4 regions of the Pantoea sp. X-Soil-TKNS-1207 genome follow, and region 1 is predicted to be linked to each of the others. Evidence: predicted binding sites of a transcription regulator. Region 1 holds the regulator's gene; each other region holds the start of a gene.
The links. The regulator LexA, encoded in region 1, represses DNA repair genes until DNA is damaged. The targets are predictions, from matches to a motif close to TNCTGTATGTACATACAGNA.
Positions count from the first base shown of each region.

Region 2: the regulator LexA is predicted to act here: its motif matches at 1,897-1,916, upstream of AC6I8V_RS12180 (DinI-like family protein).
Region 3: the regulator LexA is predicted to act here: its motif matches at 1,880-1,899, upstream of AC6I8V_RS06780 (DNA translocase FtsK 4TM domain-containing protein).
Region 4: the regulator LexA is predicted to act here: its motif matches at 1,188-1,207, upstream of metR (HTH-type transcriptional regulator MetR).

Region 1 is NZ_AP035958.1:364,806-368,293, forward strand. It holds gene plsB (glycerol-3-phosphate 1-O-acyltransferase PlsB) at 1-643, opposite strand, end outside; gene AC6I8V_RS01590 (diacylglycerol kinase) at 770-1,138, shown strand; gene lexA (transcriptional repressor LexA) at 1,244-1,858, shown strand; gene dinF (MATE family efflux transporter DinF) at 1,966-3,297, shown strand; gene AC6I8V_RS01605 (CsbD family protein) at 3,455-3,488, shown strand, end outside.
Region 2 is NZ_AP035958.1:2,593,992-2,597,479, reverse strand. It holds gene AC6I8V_RS12200 (hypothetical protein) at 22-408, shown strand; gene AC6I8V_RS12195 (hypothetical protein) at 392-736, shown strand; gene AC6I8V_RS12190 (hypothetical protein) at 805-1,158, shown strand; gene AC6I8V_RS12185 (hypothetical protein) at 1,336-1,602, shown strand; gene AC6I8V_RS12180 (DinI-like family protein) at 1,623-1,862, opposite strand; gene iraP (anti-adapter protein IraP) at 2,034-2,327, shown strand; gene AC6I8V_RS12170 (DUF6388 family protein) at 2,543-2,866, opposite strand; gene AC6I8V_RS12165 (ABC transporter substrate-binding protein) at 2,940-3,488, opposite strand, start outside.
Region 3 is NZ_AP035958.1:1,468,292-1,471,779, forward strand. It holds gene trxB (thioredoxin-disulfide reductase) at 1-825, opposite strand, end outside; gene lrp (leucine-responsive transcriptional regulator Lrp) at 1,347-1,841, shown strand; gene AC6I8V_RS06780 (DNA translocase FtsK 4TM domain-containing protein) at 1,961-3,488, shown strand, end outside.
Region 4 is NZ_AP035958.1:221,264-224,751, reverse strand. It holds gene metE (5-methyltetrahydropteroyltriglutamate--homocysteine S-methyltransferase) at 1-1,014, opposite strand, end outside; gene metR (HTH-type transcriptional regulator MetR) at 1,240-2,172, shown strand; gene AC6I8V_RS00970 (YehS family protein) at 2,267-2,746, shown strand; gene AC6I8V_RS00965 (carboxylate/amino acid/amine transporter) at 2,817-3,488, opposite strand, start outside.

The DNA of each region.
Region 1 (3,488 bases):
GACGGGCTGGCAAACGTGGGCCGACCGCCGCCAGACGCTGACGCGCAAAGTGAATGCGTGCAACGCGTGCCAGTTTCTGAGCAATTGACTTATCGGTACCGTGCTCGGTGGCCATCTCGCGCAGCGAAACCGTTGGCGAGAAACGCACAAAGCTGTCGCGACCATGCCAGAGAATGGCGAAGAACTTCTGCACGCCATTGAGAATCCGCAGGTGAGGCGTTGATTCTCCCTGGATTTCTCGCCCTGGCGCACGGCCAAACATAATCGAGACCGGCAGCATCTGGACATCCAGCTCTGGATTGCTGCGATGCAGATCGAGGTAATCGTGAAAGAGCTTCACCGACTCCAGATTGGGCACGAAGTATGGGAAAACGCGCGGGCCATCATGGATAAACACATGGCGTGGCAGCAATGCCCCGTCAACTTCCAGCGGCGCGAGCGGATCGGGCAGATGCAGCTTCAGGCACTGCGTGCGCAGCGTGAGCAGATCGGCCTTGGAATCGTAAGGCAGCACATACATAATCGGCCGCGTCGAATCCAGCCCATGTTCGGACACCGGATCGGCGGGAATGACCTTACTCTTTACCAAAATGGAGAGTGGTAAATTCAATAATTTATAATAAAGTTTACGCCAACCTGACATAGACAACTTAAAGCCTCTTGTTAGCAAAGCGCGGCAAGCATACCAGAAAGTGCCGCGAAGATCTGTGGCTGTGCCATTACCGGCTGCCCAGACATTGACGTCAAAACGAGCAAAGGGTTCAACGACATGGCAAATAACGTCACCGGTATTCAAAGGATAGTGAAAGCTGCCGGTTATTCCTGGCAGGGATTACGTGCCGCCTGGCAACATGAGGCCGCATTTCGCCAGGAAGCGATCGCCGCACTGGTGGCGATTGTGGTGGCGTGTTGGCTGGATGTTGATGCCGTATCCCGCGTATTAATGATCGGTTCGGTTGTGCTGGTGATCATTATTGAGATCCTGAACAGCGCCATCGAAGCGGTGGTTGACCGCATTGGTCAGGAACGCCATCCGCTGGCCGGTCGTGCTAAGGATATGGGATCGGCCGCAGTGTTACTGGCTATCTTACTGGCTCTGTTTGTCTGGATCGCGCTGCTTTGGTCACATTTGCGATAAGGCTTCCGAATTCATCAACCCGCTGATTTTTCCCTCAGTTTTGGTTTCCATTTCGCCAATACCTGTATATACTCACAGCGACTGTATAAACAACCAGGGGGCGGGATGAAAGCGTTAACCAGCAGGCAGCAACAGGTCTATGACCTGATTCGCGACCATATCAACCAGACGGGCATGCCGCCAACGCGTGCGGAAATTGCTGCGCAACTGGGCTTCCGCTCACCTAATGCGGCCGAAGAACACCTGAAAGCGCTGGCGCGCAAAGGCGTTATCGAAATCGTCTCCGGTGCTTCGCGCGGTATTCGTTTATTAATGGAAGAGGAAGTCAGCGAAGGTTTGCCGCTGATCGGCCGTGTCGCCGCCGGTGAACCCCTGCTGGCGCAGGAACACATCGAAGCGCATTACCAGGTGGATGCCAACCTCTTCAAACCCACCGCAGATTTCCTGCTGCGCGTCAGCGGCATGTCGATGAAAGATATCGGCATCATGGATGGCGATCTGCTGGCGGTACACAAGACTCAGGAAGTGCGTAACGGCCAGGTTGTCGTGGCGCGCATCGATGACGAAGTGACGGTGAAACGCTGGAAAAAGCAGGGTGCTATCGTGCATCTGCTGCCGGAAAACAGCGACTTCCAGCCGATCGTTGTCGATACCCGTGAGCAGTCACTGACTGTTGAAGGTCTGGCCGTGGGCATCGTGCGCAACGGCGAGTGGCTCTGATCGTATCGATTCCCCCCGCTGCGGTAGCGCATCTGCGCTGCCGTAGTCTGATGTTCTTATCCTCTTCAATCTGACAGACGTATCACAGCAGAAACCGGGACGGGCTGATGCAGCTGTTTTCCTCCTCTGACAAAACACTCTGGCGGCTGGCGTTGCCGATGATCCTCTCCAATATCACGGTGCCGTTACTCGGCGTGGTGGATACGGCGGTGATTGGCCATCTCGACAGTCCTGTCTATCTCGGCGGCGTAGCGGTTGGCACCACGGCAACCAGCTTTATTTTTATGCTGCTGCTGTTTCTGCGCATGAGCACCACCGGTCTTACCGCCCAGGCGTTTGGCGCCAGTGATAAAACGGCGCTGGCGCGAGCGCTGACGCAGCCGTTATTAATTGCTCTGGTGGCGGGCGTGCTGTTCATCGCATTGCGTACGCCCGTCAGCAACCTGGCGGCGGCGCTGATGGGCGGCAGCGTTGCTGTCCAGCAGCAGGCGCAACTGTTTATTCAGATCCGCTGGCTTAGCGCGCCCGCCACGCTGGCAAACCTGGTGATTCTTGGCTGGTTGCTGGGCGTGCAGTATGCGCGCGCCCCTGTGGTGCTGCTGGTGGTGGGCAATCTGGTCAATATTCTGCTGGATCTGGCGTTTGTCCTCGGGCTGCACTGGGGCGTAGCTGGGGCGGCTGCCGCCACGGCGCTGGCTGAATACGTCTCCCTTGCTGTCGGGCTGTGGATGGTGGCGCGCGTATTGAAGCTGCGTGGCATCGATTTTTCCCTGCTGAGGAACAGCTGGCGCGGCGATGTGGCCCGCCTGTTCCGCCTGAACCGCGATATCATGCTGCGCTCATTTCTGCTGCAAATCTGTTTTGCTTCGCTGACGATACTCGGCGCGCGTATAGGACCGGATGTGGTGGCGGTTAACGCGGTGCTGCTGATGTTTCTTACCTTCACAGCCTACGCGCTGGATGGCTTCGCCTATGCGGTTGAAGCCTGTTCTGGTGAGGCGGTTGGCGCGCAGGATCGCAGCAGGCTGCTGCTAATCTGGCATGCCGCCTGCCGTCAGGCAGGGGTGGTGGCGCTGCTGTTCGCTTTAATTTATGCGCTGTTTGGCGCGCAAATCGTCGGGTTGCTGACCTCGCTGGAAGCGCTGCGCGAGATGGCCGATCGTTATCTGCTGTGGCAAGTGGTGATGCCGTTAATGGGCGTGTGGTGCTATTTGCTGGATGGCATGTTTATCGGTGCGACGCGCGGGCGGGAGATGCGTAACAGCATGGCGCTGGCGGCGCTGGGTTATGGCCTGTCGCTGCTGACGCTGCCATGGTTGGGAAATCATGGTTTGTGGCTGGCGGTGACGGTATTTCTCGCTTTACGTGGGCTAACGCTGTGGCTGGTGTGGCGCCGGCACTGGCGTCACGACAGCTGGTTTGCCTCCAGCCAACTCTGATGCTATGGATACAGAATAGTCTGTAAGATGCTACCAAACCTCCAATGACTACTATAATTATCCTTAACGGCGCAAATGAGTAGCGCGTTATATGGGTTTTTACCTGCAAGTATTGGGTATTACACCAATATCCCTCAGGATGACATGGAGAATGGTTATGAATAAAGACGAAACGAGCGGCAACTGGAAAC
Region 2 (3,488 bases), 2.1 Mb from region 1:
GCCAGCGATGAGAGGTGGGGCATGGAGAGTAGTTTGGTCACCAGCGTCGGTGCGCTGCTGCTCGGTGGCGGTGCGGCGGCATTGTTCTGGAAACCCTTAATGGCGGGTATCGCTGCGATCGTTACCAGCAACCGTGCCGGTGGGGAAATTATCACCAGCTACAAAGAGCAGGTGATGCTGCTCAAAGAGAGCCATGCGCTGCTACGCCAGGAGAATGATGATCTGCGCGTCCGCCATGACAGAAACCTGCGCCGCATCTCATCGCTGGAGACTGACCTGCGGCTGATAAAAAACGCGCTTGGCATTCTGCTGGCGATGACTGAAGCCGATCAGAGCGACAAGTTTCGCAGCCAGGTAAATCAACTGATAGCCACCCTGGGGGAGAGTAGCGATGGTTCAGATAAATAGTGAGTTTGCGGCGAAAAATCATCGTCGCCACCTGGTGCTGGGCGGTTTGCTGATGGGACTGTCACTGCTGTGTGTGGCGATGACGATCCTTTTTCTTTATGTCAGCAACAGCGCCAATCGACGGGTTGAGGATATCCGGCGCGAGTATCGCGCCATCGCTGACCGGCGCGAAGCCAAGGTGGATCAGCTGACCAGCCAGGTCACGGTGTTGCAGAGAAAGCTTGATGGCCTGCCAGACCGGACGGCAAATAAAACCGCCGACAAGGTAAAGCAGCAGGTAAATAGCGATGGGCAACCCGGCGCACGGCGTGAAGGAGGTGGGCGATGAGCATTACCGAACGGATTGCAGCCAGCTTCGGCAGTCTGCGGTCTTTATTATCCAAAGAGGAGAAAATTATGAGCGATCAATCAATTATCGATCAAACTACCACCACCACTCCTGGCGCGACGGTTGCGCCAGCTGACACGGCGGCAACGAGCAATGCTGCCGCCCCGACGACAGCCAGCACGCCAGCGGATGATTTTGCTAACAGCATTGCGTCAGCGACGACGGCTTCTACGCCAGCGACATCGGTTGCGGCGCCTGCGGCACAGCCAGCTACCGCCACGGCGAGTGATGCCGTCACCCAGGATATCACCGCGGGAGTGAAAGACTTTGCGCAGGCGCTGAGCTTTGTCGAAACCGGCGTGGCACAGCTGGGTGTCGCTGCGAAGGATGAACTGGTCGCGCTGGCACGAAAATATCTGTAACCCGCCGGACGCGTATTACCAGGGGCAGCGATGCCCCTTTTTTATTTTTATCCGGCGCAGCCATCGGCAACGACAGCAACAGTTCCGATTATTCCTAATGCGGCTTCGCTATTTTCTACTACCTTTAATCACTCGGACGTTATTTTAACTGGCAATATTCGTGAAAAGGAACATAGCATGAGTGATTCAGAGGCAATCAAAACCAAAACTGACTACCTGCGTGATGTCACCTCACAGCTAAAAGAGATGCGTCACTACGCGCAGACCAACACCGAAACCCTTTCCAGTCACTGGCTGGCCTTTGATGCCGGTGAGTACAAAGACAAAGAGTATGCCGGGCGTTTCGATGCATTGATCAATAAGCAGGGCAAACTGCTGGACGATATTGATCAGGCGATTCAGGATCTGGAAATCGCCATTAATCATAGCGAGCAGGAAAGCTAAGTACGGTGGGCGCTGGTGGCTCAGTCGGCCACCAGCCACATATCGGCTTCATCGAACATCTCTTCGATGATGCGTGCCAGGGTGGCTTTCTCGTTTTTACTCATGTCGGTCTCGATCGCATTGCGTTCCATCGGCTTGACCCGCACCTCGATTTCCGGAAACACCCGCTGCACGCGTTTTTCCAGTTCCTGCAAAATCATCTCACGCGCACCGGGTAATCCCGCCACGTTGCGCTTGTCGTAAATCAGCTCCACAAACATCAGGGCATTCCTTTAAGCAAACAGAGCGTCATATTACTGTAAATAAAAACAGTATCAAGCGGCAGAGTGCGCTTCGCTGAAAATTTTATTGGCGCTCACAGCGCAACAGGGATTTTGCATTAATACTCAACATCGTCACGATAGGGCACTTTTATATTCCGGGGGATAAATATGCGACAGCTGGTAATCGATATTTTGCTCAAGATGGCAAAAATGGATGTAGAAGCGAAGGAACTGATGGCGCAGGTAGAAGCGCAATCACTGCTGGTTGCCGCGCTGCTGATTCAGGCAAAACAGGATAACTCGCTGACCATCAGCGACACGGTACAGGATGCGATCGTCACGGCATCCCATTCATCAGAGGAGTTTTTACAGTCAGATGTGGATCTGTTGCTGACGCATATCAATCGCCTGCTGGCGGTGGCGCGTTACGTGGAAGTCAAAGCGATTGAGCGGGAAGAGTAAGAAAAAAAACAGACCTCTGGAGGTGGAAATCCAGCAACACCTCCAGAGGCGGTGCAACAGCACCATTCGTTCAAGGACAATCTACGACCGAAGTCGTAGGTTAAGTTATACAGCATTTTTAATGTTGTACAACTTTATCCTGAACATTTTGAGTGGTTGGAGGTGTGTCTGTAATGCCACTTTAAACCAGAGTCGCGTGATTTCTTACGCGTAATTCAGAGTTCGTTCTTAATGCAAAACTCTTCCCAGGTCATGCCCAGCGCCGTCGCATGGGATTTCAGATAGGTTTCAATCGCCTCGGCTGCCACCGCTTTGTCCGGCTCGGCGAGCTGAATAGAAAACAGCATACCATCCAGATTCTTCTGACGTAAAAAAGCCGCATAGATGCGTTCCGCGTGCCACTGACGCAGGGCGGTCAGCGTCATGCCGGCCTGCTCCGCATCGTTGTCCGACAGCTCATCCAGTGCCGACTGGAAATCAGGGTGGGCGGCGAAAAACATCTCGCGTGCCTGGGCGTAATACTGTTCTGGCGTTTTCATTCGGGGTTCCTGCGGGTCAACTCAGGGCGCTAGTGTAACCTGCACCGCCGGGCTTGTCAGGAACCCCGACCAATCAATGCCGCTGTTGATAAATACGCGTAACGTCCTGCTGATTCTTCGCCAGGGTTTCGTCGAGGGTCAGTTTACCGTTCAGCATGTCGGCCAGATTCTGCCCGACCGCATTCCCCATCTGATCAAAGCCCGGAATGCTGACGTACTGCACCCCCTGATAGGGCACCGGGTTGAGCGTCGGCTGTTCTACCGTGGCGCTTTCTATCGCTTCCCGCACCTGTGCAGCATAAGGCGCCAGACGTTGATAACTGGCCTGCTGATAGGTGGAGTTACGACTGCCCGGAGGTACCGCCCCCCAGCCAACGGTATCCGCGACCTGCTGGATATACTGGCGTGAGGTTGCCCAGCTGATGAACTGCACCGCCGCATCCTGGTTTGGCGTATTGGCGGGTACCGCCAGCGCCCATGACCACAGCCAGTGTGAACCGTTACGCGTCACGCCGCCGGGGGCCGGGGCAAACGCCAGCTTATCCGCCACCAGCGAAATCTGCGGATTGACCAGCAAACCGGCGGCAACCGTGCTGTCGATCCACATGGCGCATTTACCCTG
Region 3 (3,488 bases), 1.1 Mb from region 1:
CTGGGTGGCGTTGCCGTGCAGACCGGACTGAACTTTGATGTAGCCATTTTCCAGCGCCAGCTGACCATCAAAAATAGCCGTGTTCGGGCTGTGGCCGATTGCCACGAACAGGCCAGCTACTTCCAGCGAGAGCGCTTCTTCGCCTTTGGTCGACAGCAGCTTCAGACCGGTGACGCCCATCTGGTCGCCAACCACTTCTTCCAGCGTACGGTCGGTATGCAGCACGATATTGCCATTGCGTACTTTTTCCATCAGGCGGTCGATAAGAATTTTTTCCGCACGGAAGCTGTCGCGACGGTGGATCAGATGCACTTCCGCAGCGATATTCGCCAGATACAGCGCTTCTTCCACTGCGGTGTTGCCGCCACCGATGACCGCGACTTTCTGGTTGCGATAGAAAAAGCCGTCGCAGGTGGCGCAGGCAGAGACGCCTTTGCCTTTGAACGCTTCTTCAGAAGGCAGGCCGAGGTAACGGGCAGAAGCGCCGGTGGCGATAATCAGCGCGTCGGCGGTGTATTCGCCACTGTCACCGGTCAGGCGGAACGGACGGTTCTGCAGATCAACGGTGTGAATGTGGTCGAAAATGATCTCGGTGTTAAATTTCTCGGCATGTTCGTGCATGCGTTCCATCAGCGACGGACCCGTCAGATCGTGCGGGTCGCCAGGCCAGTTCTCCACTTCGGTGGTGGTGGTGAGCTGACCGCCTTTTTCGAGACCGGTAATTAATACCGGATTCAGGTTGGCGCGTGCAGCATAGACTGCAGCGGTGTAACCGGCAGGGCCGGAGCCAAGAATGAGCAGCTTACTGTGTTTGGCCGTACTCATGCGTTCCTCAGTTTTTTGTCTGACAACATAGCTAGCGATTGTAGGGAAATTAGCACCGCAAAAAAAGTCTTGCGCAATTTTGTTAACAATCGCTGCAAGCGGCGTAGACGATGAGCGGCAATTCTGCACGCTGTTTGCGCCAAAAGGGGGCAATCATCGGTAATTTGTGGTGCAGCTGTATAAAAATTCTCATTTAAAAACAGGAACCCAGAACTTACTCTGGCATCTTGTACTGAATTTGGATGTTTTACTTTGACAATCGCCTGCGCATTTGCGAAAACATTATCAGAAGCAGAGAAGATTTAGCGATTCGAAACAGAATTTCATTCCTGTTTTGGTTCCTTTCGCCAAATAAACTCAGCCTGCATTGGTAGTGACGCATGATGTGGACAGACAACATGCGTCATACGGATGGTCGCATTACTGCACAGGCTTATCGTCTTCGCTTAAGTAAGGCCCTGAACAATGAACGTTTTCAGGGTGTGGCAGGTAAAGGGAAGGAATTAAGAGAGACAATAATAATGGTAGACAATAAAAAACGCCCCGGAAAAGATCTGGATCGTATCGACAGAAACATTCTGAATGAACTGCAGAAAGACGGTCGTATTTCCAATGTGGAGCTGTCGAAGCGTGTCGGACTATCGCCGACGCCGTGTCTTGAGCGTGTTCGTCGTCTGGAACGTCAGGGTTTCATTCTTGGCTATACTGCACAGCTCAACCCGCATTACCTTGATGCCTCACTGCTGGTATTTGTTGAGATTACTCTGAATCGTGGCGCGCCAGATGTGTTTGAGCAATTTAACGCCGCAGTACAAAAACTTGAGGAAACTCAAGAGTGTCACCTCGTTTCCGGTGACTTTGACTATCTGCTGAAAACCCGTGTGCCGGATATGTCTGCTTATCGCAAACTGTTGGGTGAAACCTTGCTGCGCCTGCCAGGCGTAAACGACACCCGTACCTATGTGGTAATGGAAGAGGTCAAACAGAGCAATCGCCTGGTGATCAAAACCCGTTAATGCAGGGCAGGTGCAAAGCTTACAGGATTTCGGTACACTCCTGTGAATTCATACAGGACCAGCGTCGGGCTTGCCCGGCGCTGTTGCCTTCTTAATTTACAGGCACCTGGAGAGTTCTCTTGAGCCAGGAATATACAGAAGACAAAGACGTTTCATTACAACCGCTGAGCAGCGGACGTCGGCTGCTTGAAGCGTTGCTCATCCTTGTGGCCCTGTTTGCCATCTATCTGATGGTCTCGCTGGTCAGCTTTAACCCTTCCGATCCCAGTTGGTCGCAGACGGCCTGGCACGAACCTATCCATAATCTGGGTGGCAGCGTGGGCGCGTGGCTGGCCGATACCTTGCTGTTTATCTTCGGCGTGATGGCCTATGCCATTCCTCCGGTGATCATCGGCTTGTGCTGGATTACTTTCCGTCAACGCGATCGCCATGACTACATCGACTACTTTGCGGTGGGGCTGCGCCTGATTGGCGTGCTGGCGCTGGTGGTCACCACCTGTGGTCTGGCGGCGCTGAATGCTGATGATATCTGGTACTTCGCCTCGGGCGGCGTCATCGGCAGCCTGGTCAGTAACGCCATGGCGCCGTGGTTCAGTTCCGCAGGCGGCACCTTAACGCTGCTGTGCGTCTGGGCGGCGGGCATCACCCTCTACACCGGCTGGTCATGGCTGACGATTGCCGAAAAAATCGGTGGTGTGGTGATGGGCGTGCTGACTTTTGCCAGCAACCGTTCGCGCCATGATGAACCCTGGCAGGAAGAAGACGAGTACGAGGATGAACCCGAACATTCACCGGACGCAGAGAGCGTGCAGCCGCTGCGTGCCGCCTCGTCGGAGGACGATGATGTTCTGCTGACCAAACCGCGTAAGGTCGTGGAAGCCCCGTTAGGGGATGCTGAGGATGATCCGCTGCTGGCGAAAGCCAGTGCCGCAACGGCCGCCGCCATTGCGGTCAGCAGCGAGGCCGCGCGTCAGGAACCAGTGGTACCGCAGCCTGCCGTGGTCGCGCCAGTGCAACCTGTTGCGCCGCCGCCGGTGACACCGCCGGTTCAGCCGACAGCCGTTACCCAGCCTGCTCCCGCTCCGGTGGAAGCGCCGCCGCCGCCGTTATATCGCTTTGAAGTCCCCGCTGAGGCGCCTTCATTCTCTCCGGTGGACGACGATGATGGCCCGAAAATGGGGAACTGGCAGGATGCTGCCCAGACCCCAGCCGCGGTCACCGCCAGCGTGGCGCTGGCCGCCGGTGCCGCGCAGGTTGCGTCATCCAGCGCGCCTTATACGCCCGCCTTTGACGTGGTGCCGGAACGTGATTACAACCCGCAGGTTAAGCAGGGCATTGGCCCGGCACTGCCACGTCCTAACCCGGTAAAATTGCCTACGCGACGTGAGCTGGCCTCTTACGGCATCAAACTGCCATCGCAGCGGATGGCGGAAGAGAAGGCCAAAGAGTCAGAACAGGTTGCTGCGCCAGAGATCAACTCGCTTGCTGTTGAGGATGAGACTGCATTGCAGGAAGCGCAGCTGCGCGACGCTTATCAGTCGCAGCAACAGCAGCGCTATGGCGAAAGCTGGCATACTGACGCGGAAGATGAAGAGGCGCTGCAACAGGCGCAGCTGGCGCGTCAGTTTGCGGAGCAGCAGCAACAGC
Region 4 (3,488 bases), 140 kb from region 1:
GCGGGTTTCCACGCTCAGGTCAATCGGGCTGTGCAGCAACGAGCACGAGGAGCCAATCCACAGCTGCTGACGTTTGCCAATCAGCGGTTGCAGGCGCTCAAACCAGCTGCTGAGGTCAGCACGCCATACGTTACGGCCGTTGATGACGCCGACAGACAGCAGCCATGCCGCCGGGATCTGCTGATTCAGCTGCTGGATATCATCTTTGCCGTGAACCAGGTCAACGTGCAGACCCTGAACCGGCAGCGCTTTGATCACCGCAAGGTTCTGACCGATACTGTCGAAGTAGGTGGTCAGCAGCAGTTTGGTTTCACCCTGCAATGCGTCATACGCCGGCTGGAAGGCCGCACGCCATTCCTGCGGCAGTTCCAGCGCCAGCGCAGGTTCATCGATCTGCACCCATTCGATGTCGCGTTTTTTCAGTTCCGCCAGAACCTGCCTGTACACCGGCAGGATGTCTTTCAGCAGAGACAGACGGTCGAACTGTTCGCCTTTCACTTTGCCCAGCCACAGGTAAGTGACCGGGCCGAGCAGAACCGGCTTCACTTTATGGCCGAGGGCCAGCGCTTCGTCGACTTCGTCCAGCAGCTGGGTCCAGGTCAGTTTAAACTGCTGACCTTGGGTGAATTCCGGCACCATGTAGTGGTAGTTGGTGTTAAACCATTTGGTCATTTCTGCCGCGGCGGCTGGTTCGCCAGTGGGCGCACGACCGCGGCCAAGGCGGAACAGGGTGTCGAGATCGACAGAGCCATCTTTGTTCTGATGACGCGCCGGGACGTTGCCCAGCAGCAGGCTGGTGGTGAGTACGTGATCGTACCAGGCGAAATCGCCCACCGGCAGCAGGTTCACCCCGGCGTCTTTCTGTTGTTGCCAGTGACGGGCGCGCAGTTCGCGGCCAACAGCCAGCAGTTCTTCCTGTGAGCTGTTGCCTGCCCAGTAACTTTCCTGTGCTTTTTTCAGTTCACGGCGCAGACCAACGCGAGGGAAACCGAGTGTATGGTTCAGAATAGTCATTTGATGCTCTCCAGATATTCTTCACTGTGCAGCACGCGCTACAACAAATTTACGTTCATCCAGCAGGCAACCGAAGGCGCCGCTGTGCTTCATCACTGGATAAAAGTAAAGTGGCCGTAACGTTTGCGAGGATGTTTAGCCGTCCAGATGTTTACACCGCTATATTCTGCGGGTACTGTATGTTCCTCAAGCGCAATTTGCTCAAACTCGATGTGAAGGATTCTCATGATCGAACTCAAACACCTGCGGACGCTGCAAGCGTTACGGAATACCGGCTCTCTGGCCGCCGCTGCCGCTCAGCTCCATCAAACGCAATCCGCGTTGTCTCACCAGTTCAGCGATCTGGAGCAGCGGCTGGGCTTTCGCCTGTTTGTGCGTAAGAGCCAGCCGCTACGTTTTACGCCGCAGGGGGAGATTCTGTTGCAGCTGGCTGAGCAGATCCTGCCGCAGATTCAGCAGGCGTTGCAGGCATGTCATGAGCCGCATCAGACAACATTGCGCATCGCGATTGAGTGCCACAGCTGTATTCAGTGGCTGACGCCAGCATTGACCAATTTCCGCCAGAGCTGGCCGCAGGTGGTGATGGATTTCAAATCCGGCGTGACCTTTGATCCCCAACCCGCATTGCAGCAGGGTGAACTGGACGTGGTATTGACCTCGGATATTTTGCCGCGCAGCGGTTTGTTTTATTCGCCGATGTTTGATTTTGAGGTGCGCCTGGTGCTGGCACCGGATCATCCGCTGGCGCAATCTGAACATATTTCGCCGGAAGATTTGGCCGACGAGGTGCTGATGATTTATCCGGTACAGCGTCAGCGACTGGATGTGTGGCGCAATTTCCTGCAACCGGCTGGGGTGAGTCCGGCCCTGAAGAGTGTCGATAATACCCTGTTGTTAATTCAGATGGTGTCGGCGCGCATGGGGATTGCCGCCCTGCCGCACTGGGTGGTGGAGAGTTTTGAACATCAGGGACTGGTCGTGACCAAGACCCTCGGCGATGGTCTGTGGAGCCGCTTGTATGCGGCGATGCGCGATGGCGAGCAGCGTCAGCCGGTACTGGAGGCGTTTGTGCGTTTTGCCCGCCAACATGCCTGTGAACACCTGCCCTTTGTGCGCGATGCGTCGCGCCCCGGTTCGTTGCAGCCCCTCTCTTCCTGATCCAGCAGGGCGACAATCGTCGCCCTGCGCTGTCATCCCTGCCTCGCCTGCTCTATAATGCGCCGCCTCAACCCGTGACCAGGAGAATTTCACCATGACGAATAACGATGTGCTGCGCAGCGTGCGCTATATGCTTGATTTGAGCGACAGCAAAGTGGTGGAGATTTTTGCCCTGACGGGTTGCGATGTAACGCTGGAAGATGTGCAGGCGTGGCTGAAGAAAGACGATGATGCCGCGTTTCGCCCCTGCCCGGATGTGCTGATGGGCTATTTCCTCAACGGTTTGATTTTCCATCGTCGCGGTAAGAGCGAGGATGCGCCTGCGCCGTCCATTGAGCGCCGGATGAATAACAATATTTTCCTGAAGAAGCTGCGCATCGCGTTTGCACTGAAAACCACCGATATTCCTGAGGTGCTGCTGAAGGCGAACTTCCAGGTTTCTCAGGCGGAGATCGGCGCGATTTTCCGTAATCCGGATCATAAGAATTATCGCGAATGCGGTGACCAGATTTTGCGTAACTTTTTGAAAGGATTGACGCTGGTGCAACGTCCTGCGCCGGTGAAGAAGGCCTGATAGCGGGTTCGGGATAACGCATCCGATCACTTCCCTGTGGATCGGCCTGGTTATCCCTTCCCTTTCAGACTCAGGCGTTGCTGTGAGACGTCTTTCCCAACACCCAGCGTTTATGCACGTAAAGTGAAGCAAAAATCACGATGGCCCCGGCAATAAAGCTCGGCCAGTGCGGTTTTTCCTGCCAGATCGCCAGATTCACCAGCAACCCTGCCGGGACATGCATGTTGTTCATAATGCCCAGCGTACCGGCATCCACCTGAGTGGCGCCGTAGTTCCACATAAAGTAACCCAGCCCGGACGCCGCCACTCCCAGCCACACCAGAATGCCCCATTGCAGCGAGGTCGTCGGCAGCTTGTTGGGATTACCCCACAGGAACCAGGCAATTATTGCGATGATCACCGCGCCGAGATAGAACCAGGAAAACGCCGTATGCTGCGGCATCGGACGCGTTTCCTGAAGCCGTTTGTAGCCCACCATGCCGATGGCAAAACAGATATTTGCCGCCTGTACCAGCATCAGCCCAAACCAGAAATGATCACTGACTTTGTCATAGCGAATGATAGCCGCACCGGCCACCGCCAGCAGCGCGCTGAAGGCATAGCCGATACGTAGCGGACGTTTGCTCAGCAGATCGTAAATCAGCGTCACGTACAGCGGCGTCATCACGGTGAACAGCAGGAATTCCGGCACGCTCAGGTAGAGGTAGGCTTCAAAGCTCAGCAGATACATGATGCCGAGTTG